3 regions of the Geodermatophilus sp. SYSU D00965 genome follow, and region 1 is predicted to be linked to each of the others. Evidence: riboswitches for the same ligand, from Rfam matches in the RefSeq annotation. Region 1 holds a riboswitch; each other region holds the start of a gene.
The links. Region 1 has a riboswitch for cyclic di-AMP ahead of ACI789_RS19890 (aggregation-promoting factor C-terminal-like domain-containing protein). Riboswitches for the same ligand answer to the same signal wherever they lie in the genome.
Positions count from the first base shown of each region.

Region 2: another riboswitch for cyclic di-AMP. It lies ahead of ACI789_RS16610 (hypothetical protein); the one in region 1 lies ahead of ACI789_RS19890 (aggregation-promoting factor C-terminal-like domain-containing protein).
Region 3: another riboswitch for cyclic di-AMP. It lies ahead of ACI789_RS02680 (C40 family peptidase); the one in region 1 lies ahead of ACI789_RS19890 (aggregation-promoting factor C-terminal-like domain-containing protein).

Region 1 is NZ_JBJGYQ010000023.1:67,089-74,080, forward strand. It holds gene ACI789_RS19880 (dihydrofolate reductase family protein) at 1-335, shown strand, start outside; gene ACI789_RS19885 (LLM class flavin-dependent oxidoreductase) at 402-1,391, shown strand; gene ACI789_RS19890 (aggregation-promoting factor C-terminal-like domain-containing protein) at 1,561-2,001, opposite strand; cyclic di-AMP (ydaO/yuaA leader) riboswitch at 2,250-2,408, opposite strand; gene ACI789_RS19895 (alkene reductase) at 2,548-3,684, shown strand; gene ACI789_RS19900 (hypothetical protein) at 3,769-4,335, shown strand; gene ACI789_RS19905 (SRPBCC family protein) at 4,449-5,111, opposite strand; gene cutA (aerobic carbon-monoxide dehydrogenase large subunit) at 5,108-6,992, opposite strand, start outside.
Region 2 is NZ_JBJGYQ010000017.1:22,637-29,628, forward strand. It holds gene ACI789_RS16595 (phosphoglycerate dehydrogenase) at 1-868, opposite strand, end outside; gene ACI789_RS16600 (MFS transporter) at 889-2,112, opposite strand; gene ACI789_RS16605 (FAD-dependent oxidoreductase) at 2,357-3,556, opposite strand; gene ACI789_RS16610 (hypothetical protein) at 3,628-4,482, opposite strand; cyclic di-AMP (ydaO/yuaA leader) riboswitch at 4,751-4,901, opposite strand; gene ACI789_RS16615 (ArsC/Spx/MgsR family protein) at 5,179-5,553, shown strand; gene ACI789_RS16620 (hypothetical protein) at 5,566-6,132, opposite strand; gene ACI789_RS16625 (TIGR03086 family metal-binding protein) at 6,249-6,845, opposite strand; gene ACI789_RS16630 (bifunctional 3'-5' exonuclease/DNA polymerase) at 6,915-6,992, opposite strand, start outside.
Region 3 is NZ_JBJGYQ010000002.1:227,095-234,086, reverse strand. It holds gene ACI789_RS02715 (RtcB family protein) at 1-951, shown strand, start outside; gene ACI789_RS02710 (hypothetical protein) at 1,128-1,610, opposite strand; gene ACI789_RS02705 (NmrA/HSCARG family protein) at 1,729-2,577, opposite strand; gene ACI789_RS02700 (SMP-30/gluconolactonase/LRE family protein) at 2,624-3,523, shown strand; gene ACI789_RS02695 (hypothetical protein) at 3,525-3,734, opposite strand; gene ACI789_RS02690 (hypothetical protein) at 3,764-4,147, opposite strand; gene ACI789_RS02685 (hypothetical protein) at 4,191-4,352, opposite strand; cyclic di-AMP (ydaO/yuaA leader) riboswitch at 4,684-4,831, shown strand; gene ACI789_RS02680 (C40 family peptidase) at 4,844-5,356, shown strand; gene ACI789_RS02675 (hypothetical protein) at 5,397-5,777, opposite strand; gene ACI789_RS02670 (HAD domain-containing protein) at 5,966-6,475, shown strand; gene ACI789_RS02665 (hypothetical protein) at 6,482-6,992, opposite strand, start outside.

The DNA of each region.
Region 1 (6,992 bases):
TCACCGAGGTGGAGTGGGAGACCGCGCGGCTGCTGGAGGGTCCCGTGCCCGACGCCGTCCGGGCGCTCAAGGCCGAGGACGGCGGGGAGCTGCAGGTGCACGGCTCGGCCGGGCTGGTGCAGACGCTGCTGCACGAGGACCTGGTCGACGAGCTGCGGCTGGTCGTCTTCCCGGTGACCCTCGGGCAGGGCAAGCGGCTGTTCGGCGAGGGGGCGATCCCGCGCACCTGGCGGCTGACCGCGTCGAAGGTGACCGGCTCGGGCGTGCTGATCGCCACCTACCAGCGGGTCGGTGAGGTGGAGACCGGTTCGGTGGGGCCCGAGTACGAGGAGTGACACACCCGGGAAGGACGGCGGCCCCCGACCCGTTGCTCGTGACAACACCACGGAAGAGGCACCGTCATGAGCATCCCGCTGTCCATCCTCGACCTGGCGCCGATCGCCAAGGGGTCGACCGCAGCCGACAGCATCGCCGCGAGCGTCGCGCTCGCGCAGCGGGCCGAGGAGACCGGCTACCGCCGGGTCTGGTACGCCGAGCACCACAACATGCCGCACATCGCGTCGTCGGCCACGAGCGTGCTGATCGCGCACGTCGGCGCGCACACGTCGTCCATCCGGCTCGGCGCCGGCGGCGTCATGCTGCCCAACCACGCGCCGCTGACCATCGCCGAGCAGTTCGGCACCCTCGACGCCATGTACCCGGGCCGGATCGACCTGGGCCTGGGCCGGGCCCCGGGCTCGGACCAGAACACGATGTACGCCCTGCGCCGGGACCCCCGCTCGGCCGACCGCTTCCCGCAGGACGTCCTCGAGCTGCAGGCCTACCTGGCCGGGGAGTCGCGGGTGCCCGGGGTCGACGCGATCCCGGGCAAGGGCTCGCGCGTGCCGCTCTACGTCCTGGGCTCGTCGATGTTCGGGGCGACGCTGGCCGCCGCGCTCGGCCTGCCCTACGCGTTCGCGTCGCACTTCGCCCCGGCGATGCTCCAGCCCGCGGTCGAGGCCTACCGGCGCGAGTTCAAGCCGTCCGAGCAGCTCGCCGAGCCGTACGTGGTCGCCGGCGTGAACGTGGTCGCGGCCGACACCCGCTCGGCGGCCGAGGAGGCCTACGCCGCCGTCCGTCGGACGCTGGCCGTCGGGCTGTTCGGCCGCGGGCGGTCGCTGTCGGACGACGAGGCGCAGCTGCTGCTCGACGGCGGCGCGGGCCTGCACGTCGACACGATGCTCACCCACACCGCCATCGGGACCCCGGACGAGGTGCGCGAGTACCTCCAGGGCTTCGCGAAGCACGCCGACGCCGACGAGCTGATCGTGGCGCACCAGTTCCCCGGCACGGAGGGCCGGCTGCGCTCGGTCGAGCTGACCGCCGAGGCGATGGCGGGCGCCGGGGCCTGACACCCCTGAGAGCCGTGGCCCGACCGCCCGCGAGTCCCGCCTGACGGGTCCGGGACCTGGTGCCCGGGGAGTCGTGCTCTGCCCACGAGGGTGGGCAGAGCACGACTCCCCGCCGGACCACCTGTCCGGGCGGGCGCGGTCCGTCCGGACAGGCGATCGTCGTCGCGGGTCAGTACCAGCCGGTGTTCTGGGAGTGCCGCCACGCCCCGCAGGGGCTGCCGTACCGCTTCCCGATGTAGATCAGCCCCGCCTTGATCTGCCGGTACGGGTCCGAGGTCTTGCGGATGCCGGTCATGGCCCAGGTGGAGTCGAGGAACTGCGGGATGCCGTAGGCGCTGCTCGTCGGGTTCTGCGCGTGGGGGTTCCACCCGCTCTCCCGCTCCCACAGTTGGTCGAGGCAGCCGAACTGGGTGCGGTTGCCCCCGACCTGGCCCAGGGCGTGGTTCTTGTAGGCCTGCTTCTGCGAGGCCCCGATCGAGGCCAGGGAGTGGTCCCCCTCCGCCCGGGCGACCGAACCCCCGGTGGGGGCGAGGGCGAGGGCCAGGCTCAGACCGGCTGCGGCGGCGAGCCGGTGCAGGGAGCGAGGGCGCTGGTTGTGCTGGTTGTGCATGTGTGTTCCTCGTGCTGTGCGGTCGCCCGGCACCGACGGCGCCGGGACGGTGCTGCGGGACCGGCCGCGGCCGTCGGCGTGTCGTCAGCTGGGCGCGCGGCACCGGCCGGACACGGACGCCCGGCGAGGAGCCGTCGGCCGACGGTGCGTGCCGTGCGGCTGGTCCTGGTGGGTGGACAGGCGGGAGCGCGACGGTCCCGGACCTGTGGGCGCGCGGGGGCTCCGGCCCCAGGCGCGCGGTGGTTCTCCGTTTCTCCCCGGGCCGCCTACCGGGTCAGCTGACGGGTTCGGGCTGGGAGTGCCCTACCCGCTCCCGGTGCTCCCGGGAGCGGGACTCACCCCGGGTGGTGCGGGTGGGTCCCCGGCTCGCGCCCACCACGGTGGGTGCGACTCGGCGGCGTCCGGCGCGGGCTCCCCGGGCTCGGGAGGCGTCGAGGGCCGGACACGGTCACCGTACGAACGCGACGTACATCGCGCCACTCGACGGCCGCCGATCCGCTGTTGCGACGTGTCCGTTGCGGCGGGACGCGCGTCACTGTGAGCGCCGTGACGGTCGCGGCCCGGAATGGCGGCTCCGGTCCGGGCGTCGAACTCCTCGTGGACCTGTTCTCCCCCGTGACCCTGGGCGGCCTCGAGCTCGCCAACCGCGTCGTGATGGCCCCGCTCACCCGCATGCGCTCCGGCGCCTCCGGCGTCCCCGGCGACCTCGTCGTCGAGCACTACCGGCAGCGCGCCGGGGTCGGCCTGATCATCACCGAGGGCACCTACCCGAACCACGAGTCGCAGGCGTTCGTCGGCCAGCCCGGCATCGTCACCGACGAGCAGGTCGAGGGCTGGCGCCGCGTCGCCGAGGCGGTGCACGCCCGTGGCGGCACGATCGTGATGCAGGTGATGCACGGCGGCCGGGTCACCCACCCCGACGTCAACGGCGGCCGCCGCGTGGTCGCGCCCAGCGCCGTCGCCATCAACGGCGAGGGGCACACGGAGAAGGGCAAGCAGCCGTACCCGGTGCCGCACGCGCTGACCGTCGCCGAGGCCCGGGCGACCGTGCAGGACTTCGTCACCGCCGCCCGCCGCGCGATCGAGGCCGGTCTGGACGGCGTGGAGATCCACGGCGCCAACGGCTACCTGCTGCACGAGTTCCTCTCCCCGACGTCCAACCTGCGGACCGACGAGTACGGCGGCTCCCCGGAGAACCGGGCGCGCTTCGTCGTCCAGGTGGTGACGGCGGTGGCCGCGGCGATCGGCGCCGGCCGCGTCGGCCTGCGCATCTCGCCCGAGCACGGCATCCAGGACGCCCTGGAGCCCGACCGGGACGACGTCCTCGCCACCTACGGCGCGCTGCTCGACCAGCTCGCCCCGCTGGGCCTCGCCTACCTGTCGGTGCTGCACCGCGAGCCGGCCGGCGACCTGGTGCAGGAGCTGCGCCGGCGCTTCGGCGGCCCGCTGATCGCCAACAGCGGGTTCGGCACGGTGACCACGCGCGAGGAGGCGGTGGCGCTCATCGAGGCCGCGCACGCCGACGCCGTCGCCGTGGGCCGCCCGGTCATCGCCAACCCCGACCTGGTGGAGCGGTGGGCCGGCGAGCACCCGGAGAACGAGATCCGGGCGCACCTGTTCTACGCGTCCGGCGCCGAGGGCTACACCGACTACCCGACCCTCACCGACCGCCGGGCCAGCTGACGCCCTGTGCACTCGGCGTGGTCTCGCGCTGTCCGGGACCACGCTGGGTGCACACGGCGCGCTCCGGCCGGGTACGGGAGCCGTGTGGACCTCGACGACGTCGTGCCGGCAGCCGACCACGTCACCCGCCAGGCGCAGTGGATCGACGCCCCGCCGGCGGCGGTGTGGGACGAGCTGCACCGGGTGCGGATGTCCCGGCTGCCGGTGACGGCGGTGCTCAGCGCCGCCCGCTTCCTGCCGGTCGTGCTCGCCGGTCGCGGGCTGGGGCACCTGCGCGACCGGCCGTTCCTCGATGCCGTGCCGGTGCCGCTGCTGTGCTCGCAGCCCCCGGAGTCGGCCGTGTTCGGCGGCGTGCTCCAGGCGTGGCGGCTGTCCGGCGGGGACCGGCCACCGGCGCTCGACGCCGACGGCGTGCGTCGGTTCGCGGAGCCGGGCTGGGTGAAGGCGGCCATGGACCTCCGCCTGGCGCCGTCCCGCGGCGGCACGGTGCTGAGCTCGGAGACCCGCGTGGTGTCGACCGACCCGGCCACCCGGCGGCGCTTCGACCGCTACTGGTGGGTGATCGGCCCGGGCAGCTCCGCGATCCGGTGGGAGCTGCTCACCGCGGTGCAGGTCCGCGCGGAGGCCCGCGCAGTGGCCCGCGCCGCCTGACACGCCGTCAGCTCAGCCGTCGAGCAGGCCGCGCTCCCGATTTGTGCACTCAGCGCGGTCCGGCGTCGTCCGGGACCACGCTGAGTGCACACAGCGCCCGTCGGGGGAGCGGGTCAGCCCCGGCGGCGGCCCAGGAGCCAGCCGACGAGGACGCCGAGCAGGGTGAGCCCGGCACCACCGACCGCGCCGGTCACCAGCGTCCGGACGTCGGACGCAGCGGCGGGCGCGGCCGCGGCCCGGCCGGCGAACACCGTCGGGGCAGCGGCCGCCGGAGCGACCTCGGCGGCGACGGGAGCCTCAGCAGCGGGAGCAGCCACGGCAGGCGCCGGGGCCGCCGCACCGGTCAGCTCGTCGTCGATCGCCTTGAAGAACTGCCCGGCCATCCGCTTCGCGACGCCGGTGATCATCCGCTGGCCCACGCCCGCGACCGGGCCGCCGATCACGGCGTCGGCCGAGTAGGTCAGCGTCGTCGTCCCGGCGTCGGTCGGCTCCAGGTTGATCGTCACCTGCGCCCGCGCGTTCCCGGGCGCACCGGCCCCCGACGCGTGCATCACGTAGGACTTCGGCCGCTGCTGGTCGGTCAGCCGCACCTCGCCGGCGTAGGTCCCCTTGATCGCCCCGACCCCGACGGACACGTTCATCCGGTACTCGTCGTCCCCGGTGCGTTCCAGCGACTCGCAGCCGGGGATCGTGCGGGCCAGCACCGCCGGGTCGGTGATGACCGACCACACCTTCTCCGGGTCGGCGTGCAGCACCGCAGAGCCGTCGAGGTTCACGCACTTGCTCCTGTCCTGCGGGCGGACGCCGCCGTCCGCTCCGAATCGGGGGATCGCACCAGGTCGTACAGCTGGGTGGGGGAGATGGGCATCGCCGTGATCCGGCGTCCGGTGGCGTCCTCGATGGCCGAGGCGATCGCCGCCGTCCCGGGGATGACGCCGGCCTCACCGGCGCCCTTGATGCCCAGCGGGTTCAGCGGCGACGGGGTCTGCTGGTGGTCGATCACCACGTCCGGGACCTCCGACGCGTACGGCATGAGGAAGTCCATGAACGACGCGTTCTGCAGCTGCCCGTCGGCGTCGTAGGCCATCCGCTCGTACAGCGCGCCGCCCACGCCCTGCGCGACGCCGCCCTGCACCTGGCCCTCGACGATCATCGGGTTGACCACGTTGCCGCAGTCGTGCACGACCGCGTACTTGACGACGTCGATCTCCCACGTCGCCGGGTCGATCTCCACGACCGCGGCGTGCGCGCCCGAGGCGAAGGTCGACCGGATCGGCGAGTAGTAGTCGCGGTGCTCCAGGCCCGGCGCGTCGCCCGCGGCCACCGGCGGCTTGCTGTCGTCGCCCGGGCCGGCGAACTGGGTGGCCTGCTTGGCCGCCTCGTCGAACGCGTAGCGCAGCGGGTTGGACAGGACGGCGACCGTCCGCAGCGGGATCGACGCCCCGGGGGTGCCCTTCACCTGCACCACGCCGTCGTCGATCTCCAGGTCGCCGGCGTCCACCTCGAGGACGTCGGCGGCGATCCGCAGCGCCTTCTCCCGGACCCCGCGGGCGGCCAGCGCGATCGCGTTGCCGCTCATCACCGCCGCCCGGGAGGCGAACGTGCCCACCGCGTACCCGAACCGACGGGTGTCGCCGGTGGTGACCTCGACGTCCTCGATCGGCACCCCGAGCTCGGAGGCGACGATCTGCGCGAACACCGTCTCGTGGCCCTGCCCCTGCGAGGTCAGCCCGGTCGAGACCAGCACCTTGCCGCTGCCGAGCACCTGCACGTGGCCGCCCTCGTACGGGCCGGGGCCGGTGCCCTCCACGTACAGCGCCATCCCGACGCCGAGCAGCTTGCCGCGGGCCTCGGCGTCCGCCCGCAGCTCCTCGGCCTGCTCCCAGCCGACGAGGTCGCGCAGCTTGTCCAGCAGCCCCGGGTAGTCGCCGGAGTCGTAGATCACCGGCCGGCCGTCCTGGAAGGTCAGCCGGTGGTCGTAGGGGAACTGGTCGGGCCGGATCAGGTTCCGCTCCCGGACGACCGCCCGGTCCAGGCCGAGGGCGTCGGCGATGCGGTCCATGGTCCGCTCCATCGCGTAGCAGCCCTGCGGGCGGCCGGCGCCGCGGTACGGCGTCACGATGACGGTGTTGGTGAAGACGCTCTCGACGATCACCCGGTAGGCCGGGATGACGTAGGGCCCGACCAGCTGGGTCGCGGTCACGATCGGCACGATGATCCCGTAGGGCGTGTACGCGCCGTTGTCGTGCCAGATGTGGACGTCCAGCGCGGTGATCTTCCCGTCGTCGTCGTACCCGACGGTGACCTCCTGCCGCTGCTGCCGCTCGTGGGCGCTGGAGATGAAGTGCTCGCGGCGGTCCTCGGTCCACTTGACCTCGGCCTGCAGCGCGATCGCGGCCATCGGCACCAGCAGCTCCTCGGGCCACGGGTGCACGATCTTCACGCCGAAGCCGCCGCCGACGTCGGGCGCGATCACCTCGACCTTGTCCAGGGACAGCTGCAGCTTGGCCGCGATCGCCGCGCGCACCGACGTCGAGGCCTGGGTGCTGGTGTAGACGCGCAGGCTCCGGTCGGCGGCGTCCCAGCGCGCGTGCACGCCCTTGCCCTCCATCGGCATGCAGGCGCTGCGCTCGATGTACTGGGTGAACGACAGCGTG
Region 2 (6,992 bases), on a different contig from region 1:
CGCCGACCGGCCGGCCGCCGGCCGCGTGCGGCGTGAGCAGCAGATTGGGGGCGTCCCACAGCGGGGAGTCCGCGGGCAGGGGCTCGGTCTCGGTCACGTCGAGGGCGGCGCCGGCGAGGCGGCCCTCTTCCAGGGCGGCGACGAGCGCGGCCTCGTCGACCGTCGAGCCGCGGCCGACGTTGACCACGTAGGCGTGCGCCGGGAGGGCGGCCAGCCGGCCGGCGTCGAGGGCCCGGGTGGTGCCGGGGGTCGAGGGCAGCACCATGACCAGCACGTCGGTCCGGCTCAGCTCGGCGTCCAGGTCGTCCTCGGCGATGACGGCGAACCCGGACCGCTCCCCCGCGCTGCGCGCCGCGCCGCGGACGGAGGCGCCCAGCTGGGCCAGCAGGGGCGCGAGGGTCTGCCCGATGGCGCCGAACCCCCAGATGAGGACGCGGGCGTCGATCAGGGTGGTGACCGCACCCTCGGGGTGCAGCGGCTGCAGGCCGCCCAGCTCGCGGGCCCAGCGGTGCTCCGCCTGCGCGCGGGCGGCAGCGGGCAGCCGGCGCACCAGCGCGAGCACCATCGCCAGGGCGTGCTCGGTCACCGTCGCGCTGTGCAGCCCCACCCCGGCGGTGACGACGACGTCCTCGGGGAAGCCGGCGGCGAGCACGGCGTCGGGTCCGGCCGCCAGCGTCTGCACCCAGCGCAGCCGCGGCATCCGGCCGGCGACGGCGGCGAGGTCGGCCGGGGCGTTGCCCCACACGACCAGCGCCTCGGCGTCCAGGTGCTCGTCGGGGACGGGGGCCGAGGCGTCGTAGGTGACGGTGCGGACGCCGTCGGGCAGGTCCGGCGCCAGCGGGACGGAGTCGGGCAGCAGCAGCTTCACGGGGGGCCTCTCGTCGCAGGTCAGGCGGCGACCGGGCGCCGCCCCGGGACGGCGTCGTCCTCGAGGCGCAGGTCGCGGCCACGGGTCTCCGGCGACAGCAGCATGGCGACGGCGGAGATCCCGATCATCCCCATCATGTAGACCGCGACCGGCCACCAGCTGCCTGACGCCCAGGTGATCAGCGCGGAGGAGACCAGCGGTGCGATGCCGCCCCCGAAGACCGAGGAGAACTCGCGGGCCAGCGAGATGCCGGCGTAGCGGTAGCGGGCGCCGAACATCTCCGCGTAGCACGCGCCCTGGCTGCCCACGGTCCCGTAGCCGGCGACCATGAACCCGACCACGACGACGAGCCCGATGAGGACCGGCGAGCCGGTGTTGACCAGGAGGAACGCCGGCACCGGGAAGAGGAACAGGAACACCAGGACGGCGAGGATCACCGGTTTGCGGCCGAACCGGTCGGTGGCCGCACCCGCCCCGACGGCGGCGAAGCAGGCGCCGATCGCGCCGTAGAGCAGGATCTCGGGGATGAAGTCGGCCTCGACGCCGAGCCAGGTGACCAGGTAGCTGCCCATGAACACCTGGTAGATGTAGGACTGCCCGTTGGACCCCATGTTGATCAGGAAGACCCGCAGCAGGCCCGGGCGACCGTGCTTGAGGACGTCGCCGACCGGGGTGTCCTGGGTGCCGATCCGCGCGCGCTCGGTCTCCCGGAAGACCGGGGACTCCCGCAGCCGGCGCCTCAGGACGTAGGCCCCGATCGTCACGAACACCGACGAGAAGAAGACCAGCCGCCAGCCGTAGGACAGCAGCGCCTCGTCGTCGAGCCGCTGGGCGAGGATCCAGGCGACGGCGCCGAGCACCGAGCCCAGGGCCGCACCGACGAAGACCAGCGACGAGTACAGGCCGCGCCGGGAGCGCCGCGCGGTCTCGGCCAGCAGCGTCACGCCGCCGGCCTGCTCGGCCCCGGCCCCGAAGCCCTGCAGGAAGCGGCAGACGACCAGCAGGATCGGCGCGAGGATCCCCACCTGGTCGTAGGTGGGCAGCAGGCCGATGGCGAACGTCGCGATGCCCATCAGGAACAGCGTGGCCACCAGCACCCACTTGCGGCCGAGCCGGTCACCGAAGCGCGCGAAGAACAGGCCGCCGAGCGGGCGGGCGGCGAACCCGACGGCGTAGGCGCCCAGCGACGCCACCACCCCGACGGCCGGGGAGACGTCGGGGAAGAACACCCGGTTGAAGACGATGGCCGCCGCGGTGCCGTAAGATGACGAAGTCGTACTGCTCCAGCGCGGTGCCGACGAGCCCGCCGAGGGCGGCCCGCCGGACGTTGGCCTGGTCGACGGGGTGGTCGTCGGTCTCCAGCGATGCTCTCGACGTGCTCACGGGAACTCCTGCCGGTGGAGGCCTGCAGGCACATGGCACACCCGGACATCCGGCACCGCCACCGCAGGGTGGCCCCCCGGGGCCCCGGCACGGCGCGGGGCCCGCTCACCCGCCGTGCGGCCGGTCCGCGAGGAGCCGGACGATCGGGGCCAGCGCCCGGTCGAGCGTTCCGAACCGCGCGACCAGGTCCCGGACGACGGCGGCCGGCCGGGACCTGCGGAACACGAGCCGGCCCAGGACGCGGGAGGTGCGCTGCGCGGACTCCACGCGGGGGCGCTGCCGGGCCTCGTGGTCCCGCAGCACCGCCGGCACGGACCCCGGCGTGGCCCCTGCCAGCGCCCGGCCCAGCACGTCGGCGGACTCGATGGCCATGGCCGCCCCGATGCCCGCGGTGGGCAGGAACCCGGCCGCGGCGTCACCCAGCAGCACCACCCGGCCGGCGGTCCACCTGCCGGCCCGGACGTCGGTCATCGGCCAGTAGTGGGTGCCGTGGCCGGCGGCGACCGTGCGCAGTGCGCGCTCGAGCCGGAGGTCGTGGGCCCGCAGCCGCCGGCGCACCCGGCCGACGAACTCGGCGGCTCCCCGGGCGGTGTCCCGGCGCGGGCCGCCCAGGAAGACGCCGACCCGGCCCGGGACCGGGTACGTGCCGAGGGAGAACCCCTGCCCCCAGCACTCTTCGTACCGGTCGGGGGCGTCGTCCGGGTCGGTCCAGCCGACCCAGCCGCCCCAGCCGGTGTCGTACCCCCGGGCCGCGCCGTCGCCCATCGCCAGCGACCGGGTGGCCGAGCGCATCCCGTCGGCGGCCACGACCGCGTCGAACTCGCCGGTCGCCACCGCGGACCCGTCGGTGATCTCGGCGCGCACACGGGCGCCGTCCTGCTCGAGGCGGCGGACGGTCGCGCCGTTGCTGACCGGTCCACCCGCGGCGGCCAGGACGGCCAGGAGCTCGCCCCGCTCGATGCCGCGGTGGTCCCCGAAGGCCAGCAGGCTCTCGAAGGAGTACTCCCGCACCGGTCGGCCCGCCCGGTCCCGCAGCGTGTACCGGCGGATGGGCACGCTGCGGTCCCGGTAGGCGCCCTCCACCTGCAGGTGTCGCAGCGCCGGATCGACCAGGGGGACCAGTCCGAGCATGTAGCCCCGGTCGGGGCCGGCGGGCCGTCGTTCCAGCAGGACCGGGTGCAGCCCGGCTCCGCGGAGGCACTGCGCGAGCGTCACCCCCGCCACGCCGGCGCCGACGACCAGGACCCGCAGCGGGTCCGCCCGGACGGCCGCGAGCTGGTCGGCCACGGTTCCCGGTTCGAGCACCGGCCACCACCTCCCCGACCGATCCGCAGGCGACCTCCACGGTCCTCCCCGCGGCGGCCGGCCGAGCGGGCTCAGCCCCGGTAGTTCACGTGGACGTGGTCGAAGTGGTTGGCCGTCACGCCGCCGCGGTCGGCCATCGGCTCGAAGGACCCGTTCGGCGACTGCAGGATCCGCTGCTCCCAGATGAGGTATTCCACGCCGAGCTCGGCCCAGTGGTCGCGGTGGTACTGGACGATGGCGTCGCCCAGGGCGGCGTCGGTCAGGACCATGTAGTCCACGGCCAGGCCGGACGGGTGGCCGTGCGGGTCGGCCGCGCTGGCGCGGGTGCCGCCCAGGGTGATGTCGGCGGCGCCCGGCACGTTCGAGACGACGGCGTTGGCGGCGGCCTGGGCGGCCGGCTTGATGCTCCCGGCGGTGTTGGTGATCCGCGCGACCGCGCCCGGGGCCGCCGCCCGCGCGGGGGCGGCGGCAGCCGCCGGTGCGGCCTGCTCGGCGGCAGCGGCGGCCTCGGCCTCGGCGGCTGCGCGCGCGGCGGCCTCGGCCTCGGCGGCGGCCCGGGCGGCGGCCTCGGCCTCGGCCTGCTGCCGGTCCCGCGCGGCCTGGTCGGCGGCGGCCTGCGCCTGCTGTGCGGCGGTCTGCTCGGCCTCGCGGGAGGCGCGGCTGGCGGCGAGGTCCTCGAGCGGCTGCAGGTCCGGAGCCGCGTCGACCCGCGCTGGGGCGGACTGGGCGCTGAGCCCGAGCTCCGCGGCGACGCTGACCGACTCCGACGCGCCGGCCTCCGCCTGCGCGGCCGGCTCCACGCCGATGAGGGCGTTGGCCAGGACGGCGCCGGCGACGGCGGTGCCCAGGAGCAGCGCCGGACGGCGGCGCGAGCGGGGCTTCCCGCGGCGGTCTGCGCGGGTGGAGGTGGTGGTGCGGGGGTCCATGGGGTGTTGCTCCGAGGTGTGCGAGCGCAGCGGGACCACGGCGGGGCGCGGGCTGCGGCGGGGGAGGTCGGGCGGGGGCGGCGGCGGTCCGGGCGGGCCGGTCCGCGGCACTCCGGGGACGGCGGGGGCGCCGGTCGAGCGAGGGTGCTCGGGGGTGCGGCGGGTGCGGGCCCGGGACGGCCGCGTGCGGTCAGGTGCGCCGGCGCGCCCGGTACCGGAGCGACGAGGGGCGTCCAGCAGCGCAGGGGCACGCCATGCGGCGGCTCTCCGTTCTTCCGTGAGCCGCCTACCGAGTTAGCTGACGGGTTCGGGCGGGAAGCAGCCCTACCGGCCCCGGGCACGTGGCCCGGAGCGGATTCACCCCAGTACTGCGGTGGGTCCCCGGCTCGCCCCAGAGGGCGACTCGGCGGCGTCCGCCGGCTTCCCCGGAGGGGACGTGACGACCGGGCGGACCCACCGACAGTAACCGGCGTTATGCGTTTGTGACAATCGCGCGCCGACGATTCGTCGGGTGATGCGTGTCGCGCCTTCCCCGCCCGACGGTCGGAGCTGGTAGGCGCCGTCGATCCGCGTGCGCGGGGCCGCCCGCGCCGGGTGTGCACGTACCGCGGTGGTCGGTGCCCGCAGAACGCGGTACGTGCACGAACCGTCGTCGGGGCCGCGGGAAGGGCCGCGAGGCCGCCCTAGGGTGGGTCCGTGGAGGTCTGGTTCAACCCGTCCTGCTCCAAGTGCCGCGCCGCGCGCGCCCAGCTGGAGGAGGCCGGGGTCGAGTACACGCTGCGCCGCTACCTCGACGACCCGCCGACCGGGGACGAGCTGCGCGCCGCGCTGGCCGCCCTCTCCCTCGAGCCGTGGGACGTCACGCGGATGTCCGAGCCGCTCGCCCGCGAGCTGGGCCTGGCGGACCTGCCGCAGGACGCCGACGCGTGGATCCGCCTGCTCGCCGAGCACCCGCGGCTCATCCAGCGCCCGCTGGTGCTCACCGACGACGGCCGGGCGTGGATCGCCCGTGACGACCAGACCCTCACCGAGGTGGTCGCGGCCGGACGGCGCCGCGACGGGGACGGCTGAGCCCGGTCGGCGCTACCGGCCCAGCAGCCGACGCAGCCCCGTCACCGGCGCGCGCAGCGACCACCACGCCAGCCGCACCGGCACGCCGGCCGCGGCCCGGGCCCCGCGCACGCACAGGCGCCGCAGATCGGCGTACTCGGCGGGCCGCGGACGGTTCGCCGCAGCGGGCCAGGGGCCCGCGGCCGGCGCGGCCTCCTCGGGGGGCGGCGTCGCCGGGACGATCAGGTCGACCGTCGTCCGCCGCCGCGGCGCGCGCAGCGACTCGAACGACGGGATGGGCGGCGGCGTGGGCGCCTCGTCGTCGGCCTCGATCCCCGCGGCGACCGCCTCGGTGTGCACCTCGGCCTCCGAGGGGGTCGCGCGGGGCACGCGGGTGACCGGCTCGGGGACGACGGTGCGGATCGCGGCGATCAGGCCCGGGCCGAGCCCGTCGATCGCGGCGAGCTCCCGCCGGCTGAGGCCCGCGAGCTCCTCGGTGGTGGTCACGCCCGCGCGCAGCAGCGCGGTCACGGCCCGCCCGGGCAACCCCAGGTCGCGGATCGTCCCCGCCGGCCCGCCCCCCGGCGACTCGATCGACATGCCGCTCAACGTAATCGCTGCCCGCCGTGCGGGCGCGGGTGGACCGGCGCGGGGCGCGCGTCACTCGCGGGTGGAGGTGTCCAGCCCGGTGCGGTCGTGGACGTCCAGCCGCACGGCTACCGTCCGCCTCCTCCCACGGACCGGCCGAGCAGCGCGGCGAGCCGGTCGATCGCCGGTGCGTCGTCGGCCACCGGCCGGGACGGCGCGAACGGCTGCCGGTCCTCCGGGAGTCGCCCCAGCAGGTCGCGGCTGAACGCCAGCTCGGGCTCGGCGAGCTCGTCGGGGAACGGCGCGGGCCGGCCGGTCGCGCGGGCGAGGTCCCAGCCGTGCACCAGCGTCTCGACGGTGCGCAGGTGCACGAGGGCGGGGCCGGGCAGCGTCCCGGCGGGCAGCGTGTGCGCCCGCTCCAGGACCCCCGGTTCCCGCAGCGCGGCCAGCAGCTGGTCGGCCGAGTCCCGGTGACTGGCCGCGGGGTCCTCCCCCAGCTGGTCGACGGAGGCCCGCCGGCCGAGCTGGTCCATCGGCGGCAGCGGCTTCCCGCGCAGCACGCGGACGACGAGCCGGTTGCCGCCGACGAGGTGGTTGACGAGCTGGCGGACGGTCCAGTCGGTGCACGGGGTCGGGGCGTCCCACTGGTCGGGCGTCACGGCGGCCACCAGCTGTCCGGTGCCGTCGAGCGCGGTGGCCAGCGGGGCGAGGGTGTCGTCGGTCACGGGTCCTCCGGGGCTGCGGGCTGCGATGGGCGGCGAGCGTGGCAGCTGCCACCGACGATCCCGGAGCCCTCAGCCGGCGTCGGCCCAGGACCGCACCACGGCGACGTCGAGCGGGAAGTCCACGGGGAACGCCCCGAACAGCAGCCG
Region 3 (6,992 bases), on a different contig from region 1:
CGCACCCAGTTCACCGGCGACGACCTGCGCGGCCGGAACCTCGCGACGCTGCACGAGCAGATCTCCCGGGCGATCCCGCTGTCGGCCGGCCGGTACAACAAGAAGCTGCGCGAGACGGCGGCGGCCCGGGTCGAGGAGCTGCGCGACCTCCCCGGCGCCGCGCAGGCCGACGGCGTCGCCCACAACTGGCCGCTGCAACTGGGCTCGCTCGGCTCGGGCAACCACTTCATCGAGGTGTCCCTGGACGAAGCCGACCGGGTGTGGCTGTTCCTGCACTCCGGTTCGCGCGGGGTGGGCAACCGGCTGGCCTCCAAGCACATCCGGGTGGCCAAGGACGTCACCGCCGCGCGGGACGTCGACCTGCCCGACCGCGACCTGGCCTACCTCAGCGAGGGGACGCCGGAGTTCGACACCTACCTGGAGGCGCTGCTGTGGGCGCAGCGGTTCGCCTACCTCAACCGCGAGGAGATGATGGACCGCGTCGCCGAGCAGGTGTCCCGGTTCTTGAGTCGGCGTGGCCTGACGACGGAGGTCCAGCGGCTGCAGGTGGTCAACGCGCACCACAACTACACCGAGCGCGAGGAGCATTACGGCGAGCGGGTGTGGGTGTCCCGCAAGGGGGCCATCTCCGCGCGGGCGGGCCAGTGGGGCCTCATCCCCGGCTCGATGGGCGCGGCCTCCTACATCGTCGTCGGCCTGGGCAACGTCGAGGCGCTGCACTCGGCGCCGCACGGCGCGGGCCGCAACCACTCCCGCGGCCAGGCGCGCAGGCTGTTCACCCGCGCGGACCTCGACCGCCGGATGAAGGGCATCGCCTGGGGCCGGTCGGACGCGTTCCTCGACGAGCACCCCGACGCGTACAAGAGCATCGACGTCGTCATGGCCGACGCCGCCGACCTGGTGGAGATCCGGCACACGCTGCGCCAGGTGGTCAACGTCAAGGGCGACTGAGCCGGCGCCGGCCGGTGCCCACCTGCGGGAGGTCGTGCTCTGCGTGCCCGCGGTACGCAGAGCACGACCTCCCGCAGGTGTGGTCCCGCCCGCCCGGGTGCCCCGTCGCGTGCTCGTGCTCTGCTTCCCTGGCGAAGCAGAGCACCACCTTCCCAGGAGCACGTCCCGGGCCCGGGTCAGCCCTCGTCCGGGTCCCGCAGGGTCCGGACGTAGCCGAGGCCGACCGGGCGCTCACCGGCCAGCGCCAGCGCTTCCATCGCGCCGGCGTCGTCCAGACCGTCGCGGCCGCCGCTGACCTCGTGGAGCTCGACCTGCTCCTCGATCCACCGCTGGTGCCGGTTCCAGGCGTTGAGCGGCGTGGTGCCGAGCGAGTCGCCGATGCGGGCCCACGACGCCCCGCACCGCAGCGCCGCCCGGATGCCCAGGTGCTGCGCGTCGTAGGCCCGGCGGGCGACGACGACGCCCAGGTCGAGCAGCTCCAGGGACTCCTCGAGGTCGAGGGGCTCCACCGCGCCGCGCAGGTGGGCGGTCCAGGAGTGCGTCGGCCCGGCGGCGCGGCGCCGCGGGCCCGCCGACGCGTTGTCCCGCCGGCTCAGGTAGTCCAGCCGGGTCACCGCGGTGACCATCGGCAACGCCAGCCCGGGCACACCGATCCTCATGCCGACCGAGCCTCGGGCAGCGGGAGGCGACCCCCGCTCCACCGCAGGCCGTGTCGCCGGCATCCGGCCGCGACACGCGCCCGGCGTGACCCTCCGCGACCGACCGCGGACGCAACCGTCAGGGCGTCCAGCCGGTGCGTGCCAGCCAGGTGGGCAGGTCCTGCAGGTCGGGCGACAGGGCGCGGGTGGCCGCGAAGTCCGCCCGGTAGGCGGGCGGCGCGGCGAACCAGGCGAACATCGCGAGGGAGTCCTCGTCCTCGCCCAGGGCGTCGAGCGGCAGCGGCTCGTAGCGCGCCGGCAGCCCCGCGCGCTCACCGAAGGCCACGGCGACCTGCTCGCCGGTGCGCTCGTCCCCGCCGATCTCGACGGCGCCGCCCGGCACCCGGGACGGGTCGAGCAGGACGGCGGCGGTGACCGCACCGATGTCGGCGACGGCGATCATCTGCAGCGGCACCCCGGCGGCCAGCGCCATCCGGACGACGACCCCGCCGTCGTGGGCCGACGCCATCCACCGCAGGTTCTCCATGAAGAAGACCGGCCGGACGAACGTCGCGGGCAGACCGAGGCCCTCGATGTGCTCCTCGACCCGGCGCTTGCTCTCGAAGTGCGGGATGCCGGTGTGCCGCTCGGCCCCGCCGACGGAGCTGAACACCAGGTGCTCGACGCCGGCGTCGGCGGCCGCGTCGGCCAGCGCGATCCCGTCCGCCAGCTCGCCGTCCACCCCGCGCGGGCCGAACGGCGTGGTCATCGCGAACACCCGCTGCGCGCCGCGGAACGCCGTCCGCAGGCTGTCGGGGTCCTGCAGGTCGGCGCGGACCAGGTCGGCGCCGCGGTCGGCGAGGTCGCGGGCCCGGTCGGGATCGCGGACCAGCGCGCGGACCCGGGCCCCGGCGGCCAGCAGCGCACGGGCGGTGGCGCCGCCCTGCTGCCCGGTGGCTCCGACGACGGCGATCACGGGTCCGGGCACGCTGCGCTCCTCGAGGAGGGGTCGGTTCCCCCTAGGGTGCCCGACCATGGCGGATCGGCAGCTCAGGACGGTTCTGGAGGGCGGCGGGTTCTTCGAGGGCCCGCGCTGGCACGAGGGCACCTGGTGGGTGTCGGACTTCTACCGGCACACGGTCAGCCGGGTGACCGCGGACGGCGCCGAGACCGTCGTCGTCGAGGTCGAGCAGCAGCCCTCCGGGCTGGGCTGGCTGCCCGACGGCTCGCTGGTGGTCGTGTCGATGAAGGACCGGCGGGTGCTGCGGTACGCCGACGGGTCGCTGACCACCTTTGCCGACCTCGCCGAGCACTGCGGCGGGCACCTCAACGACCTGGTGGTCGACGCGCACGGCCACGTCTTCGTCGGCGACTTCGGCTTCGACCTCATGGGCGGCGGCGCCGCCGCGACCGCGTCGCTCAAGCGGATCGACCCCGACGGGACGGTGTCGGTCGCCGCCGAGGGGCTGCAGTTCCCGAACGGCTCGGTGATCACCCCGGACGGCGGCACGCTCGTCGTCGGAGAGACGCTGGGCAACCGGTACACCGCGTTCGACCTCGGTGCCGACGGGACGCTGGGCAACAGGCGGGTGTGGGCGTCGCTGGGCCCGGAGGTCACCGGATCGACGGTCGACGAGGTGCTCGGCCAGCTGGTGGTGGCCCCCGACGGCTGCGCGCTGGACGCCGAGGGACGGATCTGGGCCGCCGACGCGGTCGGCGGCCGGGTGGTGCGGGTGGCCGAGGGCGGGGAGGTCGTCGACGAGGTCGCCGCGCCGGACGGGCTCGGGGTCTACGCCTGCATGCTCGGCGGGGACGACGGCCGCACGCTGCTGATGTGCTGCGCGCCGGACTTCTACGAGCACAACCGCGCGCCGGTGCGCGAGGCGGTGCTGGTGGCGACCGAGGTCGACGTCCCCCACGCCGGCCGCCCGTAGGTCAGCTCCCGGTGGCCCCGGGCGGCGGCTGGCTGGAGCTGTGCGGGACGCTGGGGTCCTCGGTCCCGATGGTGCCGCCCTTCGCGGCGCGCGGCTCCTCCGCCTCCGACGGGGGCCCGACCAGGTCCTCCTCCGGACGCGTGCCCGGGACCTCGTCGGTCGGTTCGTTGACGCCCCCGGCGGGACGGCCGGTCATGTTGCCTTCGGACATGCCTGCCCGGTACCCGGGACGGGCGGTGGTCAGTCGGCTCGGAGGACCCGGACCGGGGAGCCGACGAGGAAGGCGGCGACGTCCTCGACGGCCTCCCGGTAGAAGACCTCGTAGGTGCGGCAGACAGTGACGCCGCGCTCGCGGGCGGCGGCCAGGTCGATGGCGGCGTTGCGCGCGCCGGTGGTGACCAGCAGCCGCAGGTTCGGCAGGCGGTCGAGCAGGCTGCGCGGGAACGGGGTGCGCTCGCGCATGACCACGACGACGTCGAAGGGAGCGAGCCGCTCGGCGACGGCATCCTCTACGTCGAGGTGGTCGGGGAAGGTGACGACGTCCAGCGGTTGGGGGACGCGGGACCAGTCGGCGAACTCCGCCGCGGCGGACTGGTAGTCGTCGAGGACGGCGACCCGGTGCACGCGGCCCCCGCCCGGGACCGGGCGGGGGCCGCGTGCGGGCGGCTCAGCGGCCGTAGCCCTTGCCGCCGCGGTTCTTCCCGGCCTGCTTGGCCTGGAAGTCCGCGATGAACTGCTTGATCTTGGCCTGGTTCTGCGGCTTGCGGGCCTCCTGGATGACCTTCGCCGCGATCCCCGACGCCACCAGCTTCCGGATCATGCCGGCCATGGGGGTGTCCCTCCTCGTTCTCGGTTACCTGCAGTCGTGCCCGCCCAACGGTCGCGCCAATCCCCGGGTTCCGGACGCCGTCCGCAGTGCGTCCGTCACTGCGCGTGCGGACACTCCGCGACCCGACGACTTTGGTCCCGACGCCTTGACCTGCGAAAACGCATCCATGACATTCCCGCGCGCTCCGTAGTGACGCGTGGTCGCGGCGGCGTGTCGCCATGCGGACACGCCGCCGTTGCGCGGCCGATCGGCCGGCTGCGACGCCCGGGAACCGCCCATACGGTCGTGCGCGGTCCTGCCGGGCCCCTCGTCACCGAACCGTGGTGACACCGGCCGGACTACGCCGAACCGGACACGGTCATCCGCCGTGCCCGGACCGGGGACCCACCGAATCCCTGGGGTGAAGCGCGTTCGCGCGCCGGGCGACTCCCCCGTCCGAACCCGTCAGCTAACCCGGTAGGCGGCCGTGGAGAACAGGAGAACCGTCGTCGATGACGACTGCCCGCACGTCCTTCGCTCGTCGCTCGTTCCGCGGGATCGCCGTCGCCGCTGTTGCCGGCGCCGCCGTGACCCTCGCCCCCGCCACCGCCTCGGCTGACGCCGGTGACGGCGGCTCCGGCGCCGTCGCCGTCGCTGCTGCCGCGGCCCCGAACGGGGCTGCGCAGAAGGCCGTCGACACCGCCCTCGCCCAGCAGGGCGACCCGTACGGCTGGGGCGCCGCCGGCCCCAACGCCTTCGACTGCTCGGGGCTGACCAGCTTCGCCTACCGCGAGGCCGGCATCTCGATCCCGCGGACCTCGCGGGCGCAGTCCGGCTTCGGCACCCCGGTGGCGAAGTCCGACCTCAAGCCCGGTGACCTGGTGTTCTTCTACAGCCCGGTCTCGCACGTCGGCATGTACATCGGCAACGGCCAGATGGTGCACGCCTCCACGGCCGGCCAGCCGGTGAAGGTCGTCAACCTCGACTCGATGCCCGGCTTCAACGGGGCTCGCCGGGTCGCGTGAGTCGCGGCGCCCGGGCGGTTCTCCCGAGCGGCCCGGGCGCTCACTCCAGCCGGCAGGGCACGGGGGCCTGCTCGGCCGACTGGAGTGAGAAGACCGCGCCGGCGTCACCCGGCCAGGAGTGCAGGAACAGCAGCCCGACGCGGGTGTTCAGGAACCCGCCCGGGCCCTGTGCCTGCACCAGGGCCGTGAGGGCGCCGGTGTCGTGGTTGCGGTAGCGCCGCAACTCGTCGCCGGCGGCCAGGGTGACGACGTCGTCGTCGACCGCGCCCATGACGAGCACCGCCTGCCAGTGGTCGGCGGGGTCGTTCTGGCACAGCCGGACGTGCACCGGGTGCGGCGCGTGGCCGCGGGCGCGCCGGTCGCACGCGGTGGCGTGCTCGACCCGGCTCGGGCCCGGGTACGGCTCGAGGTGGTCGGACACCGGCTCCCCCTTCGAAACGTGCGCGGCCGGATCACCGGCCGACCATCAGTGCAGCACGGGACATGACCCGTGAGCGGGGCCGACGAACGCGGTGGACGCCGAAGTCGCCCGCTCGCGTGGGTGAGCCCGTGGCCCGGTGACGCAGCGTGCCCGGGGTGCGCGGCCCGCCGGCGGGGTACCGCACCCCCATGGCCGACGTCCCGATCCTGCTGCTGGACGTCGACGGGGTGCTCAACGCGGCCTGCGTGGACCTGCCCGAGGGCTGGCAGCGCGGCACGTTCAACGGGTTCGTGCTGTCGTGGGACCCGACGGTCACCGCGCGGCTGCGCGAGCTGCACGAGTCGGGCCGGGTGGAGATCCACTGGCTGACCACGTGGGCCGGGGACGCCGACCGGCTGCTGGCCGAGCCGATGGGGCTGCCGCGCGGACTGCGCACCCACGAGCGGAACGGCGCCAGCCCGACCGGGTTCGCCGGACCGCTGGGTGGCGCGTCGGGCTGGTGGAAGCTCGACCTGGCCCGCGAGGTGGCCGAGGCCGAACCGGACCGGCGGATCGTCTGGATCGACGACGACCTCGCCGAGCAGGCCGAGGACACCGGCGAGTGGCTCGCCGCGCACCCGCACGTGCTCGTCGTCGCACCGGACCTGTGGGCCGGGCTCACCCACGCGCAGCTCGACGAGATCGAGGCCTGGCTCTGATCCGGCTCAACCGGGCACGCGGACGAAGCCGTGCCCGTCCCAGTGCCAGCGCACCGTGATCGGCACCGACGGGCCGCTGGCGTGGGAGTCCTCCGGCGCGTAGGCCGTCATGCGGGCGACCACGTCGCCGTCCTCGACCGACAGCCCGGCCGGGTCGTACAGCGGCGCCAGGATCGTCGCCTCGCGCAGCGTGCGCGGGCTGGGCAGGACGCCGAGCCGGTCGCCCGAGGCGGCGAAGACCTGCACCTCCTCGACGATCCCGTTGGACGGCTGCGGCGAGCACTGCAGCAGCACGACCGTGTCCGGCGCGCCGTCCCCGTCGACGTCGCCCTGCGCCTCGGCCTGGAGCCGGACGTCGTAGTGGTCGTAGTACGGGCTGCGGTCCGGGTCGGCGGGCACCCGGGCGACCCCCTCGACGAGCGTCGCCGGGAAGCCGTCCGGGACGATCTCGTCGCAGGTCACGCTGAGGGTGGCATCGCCCCAGTCCCGCGGCGTCCCCGTGCCCGGCGCGGCCGCG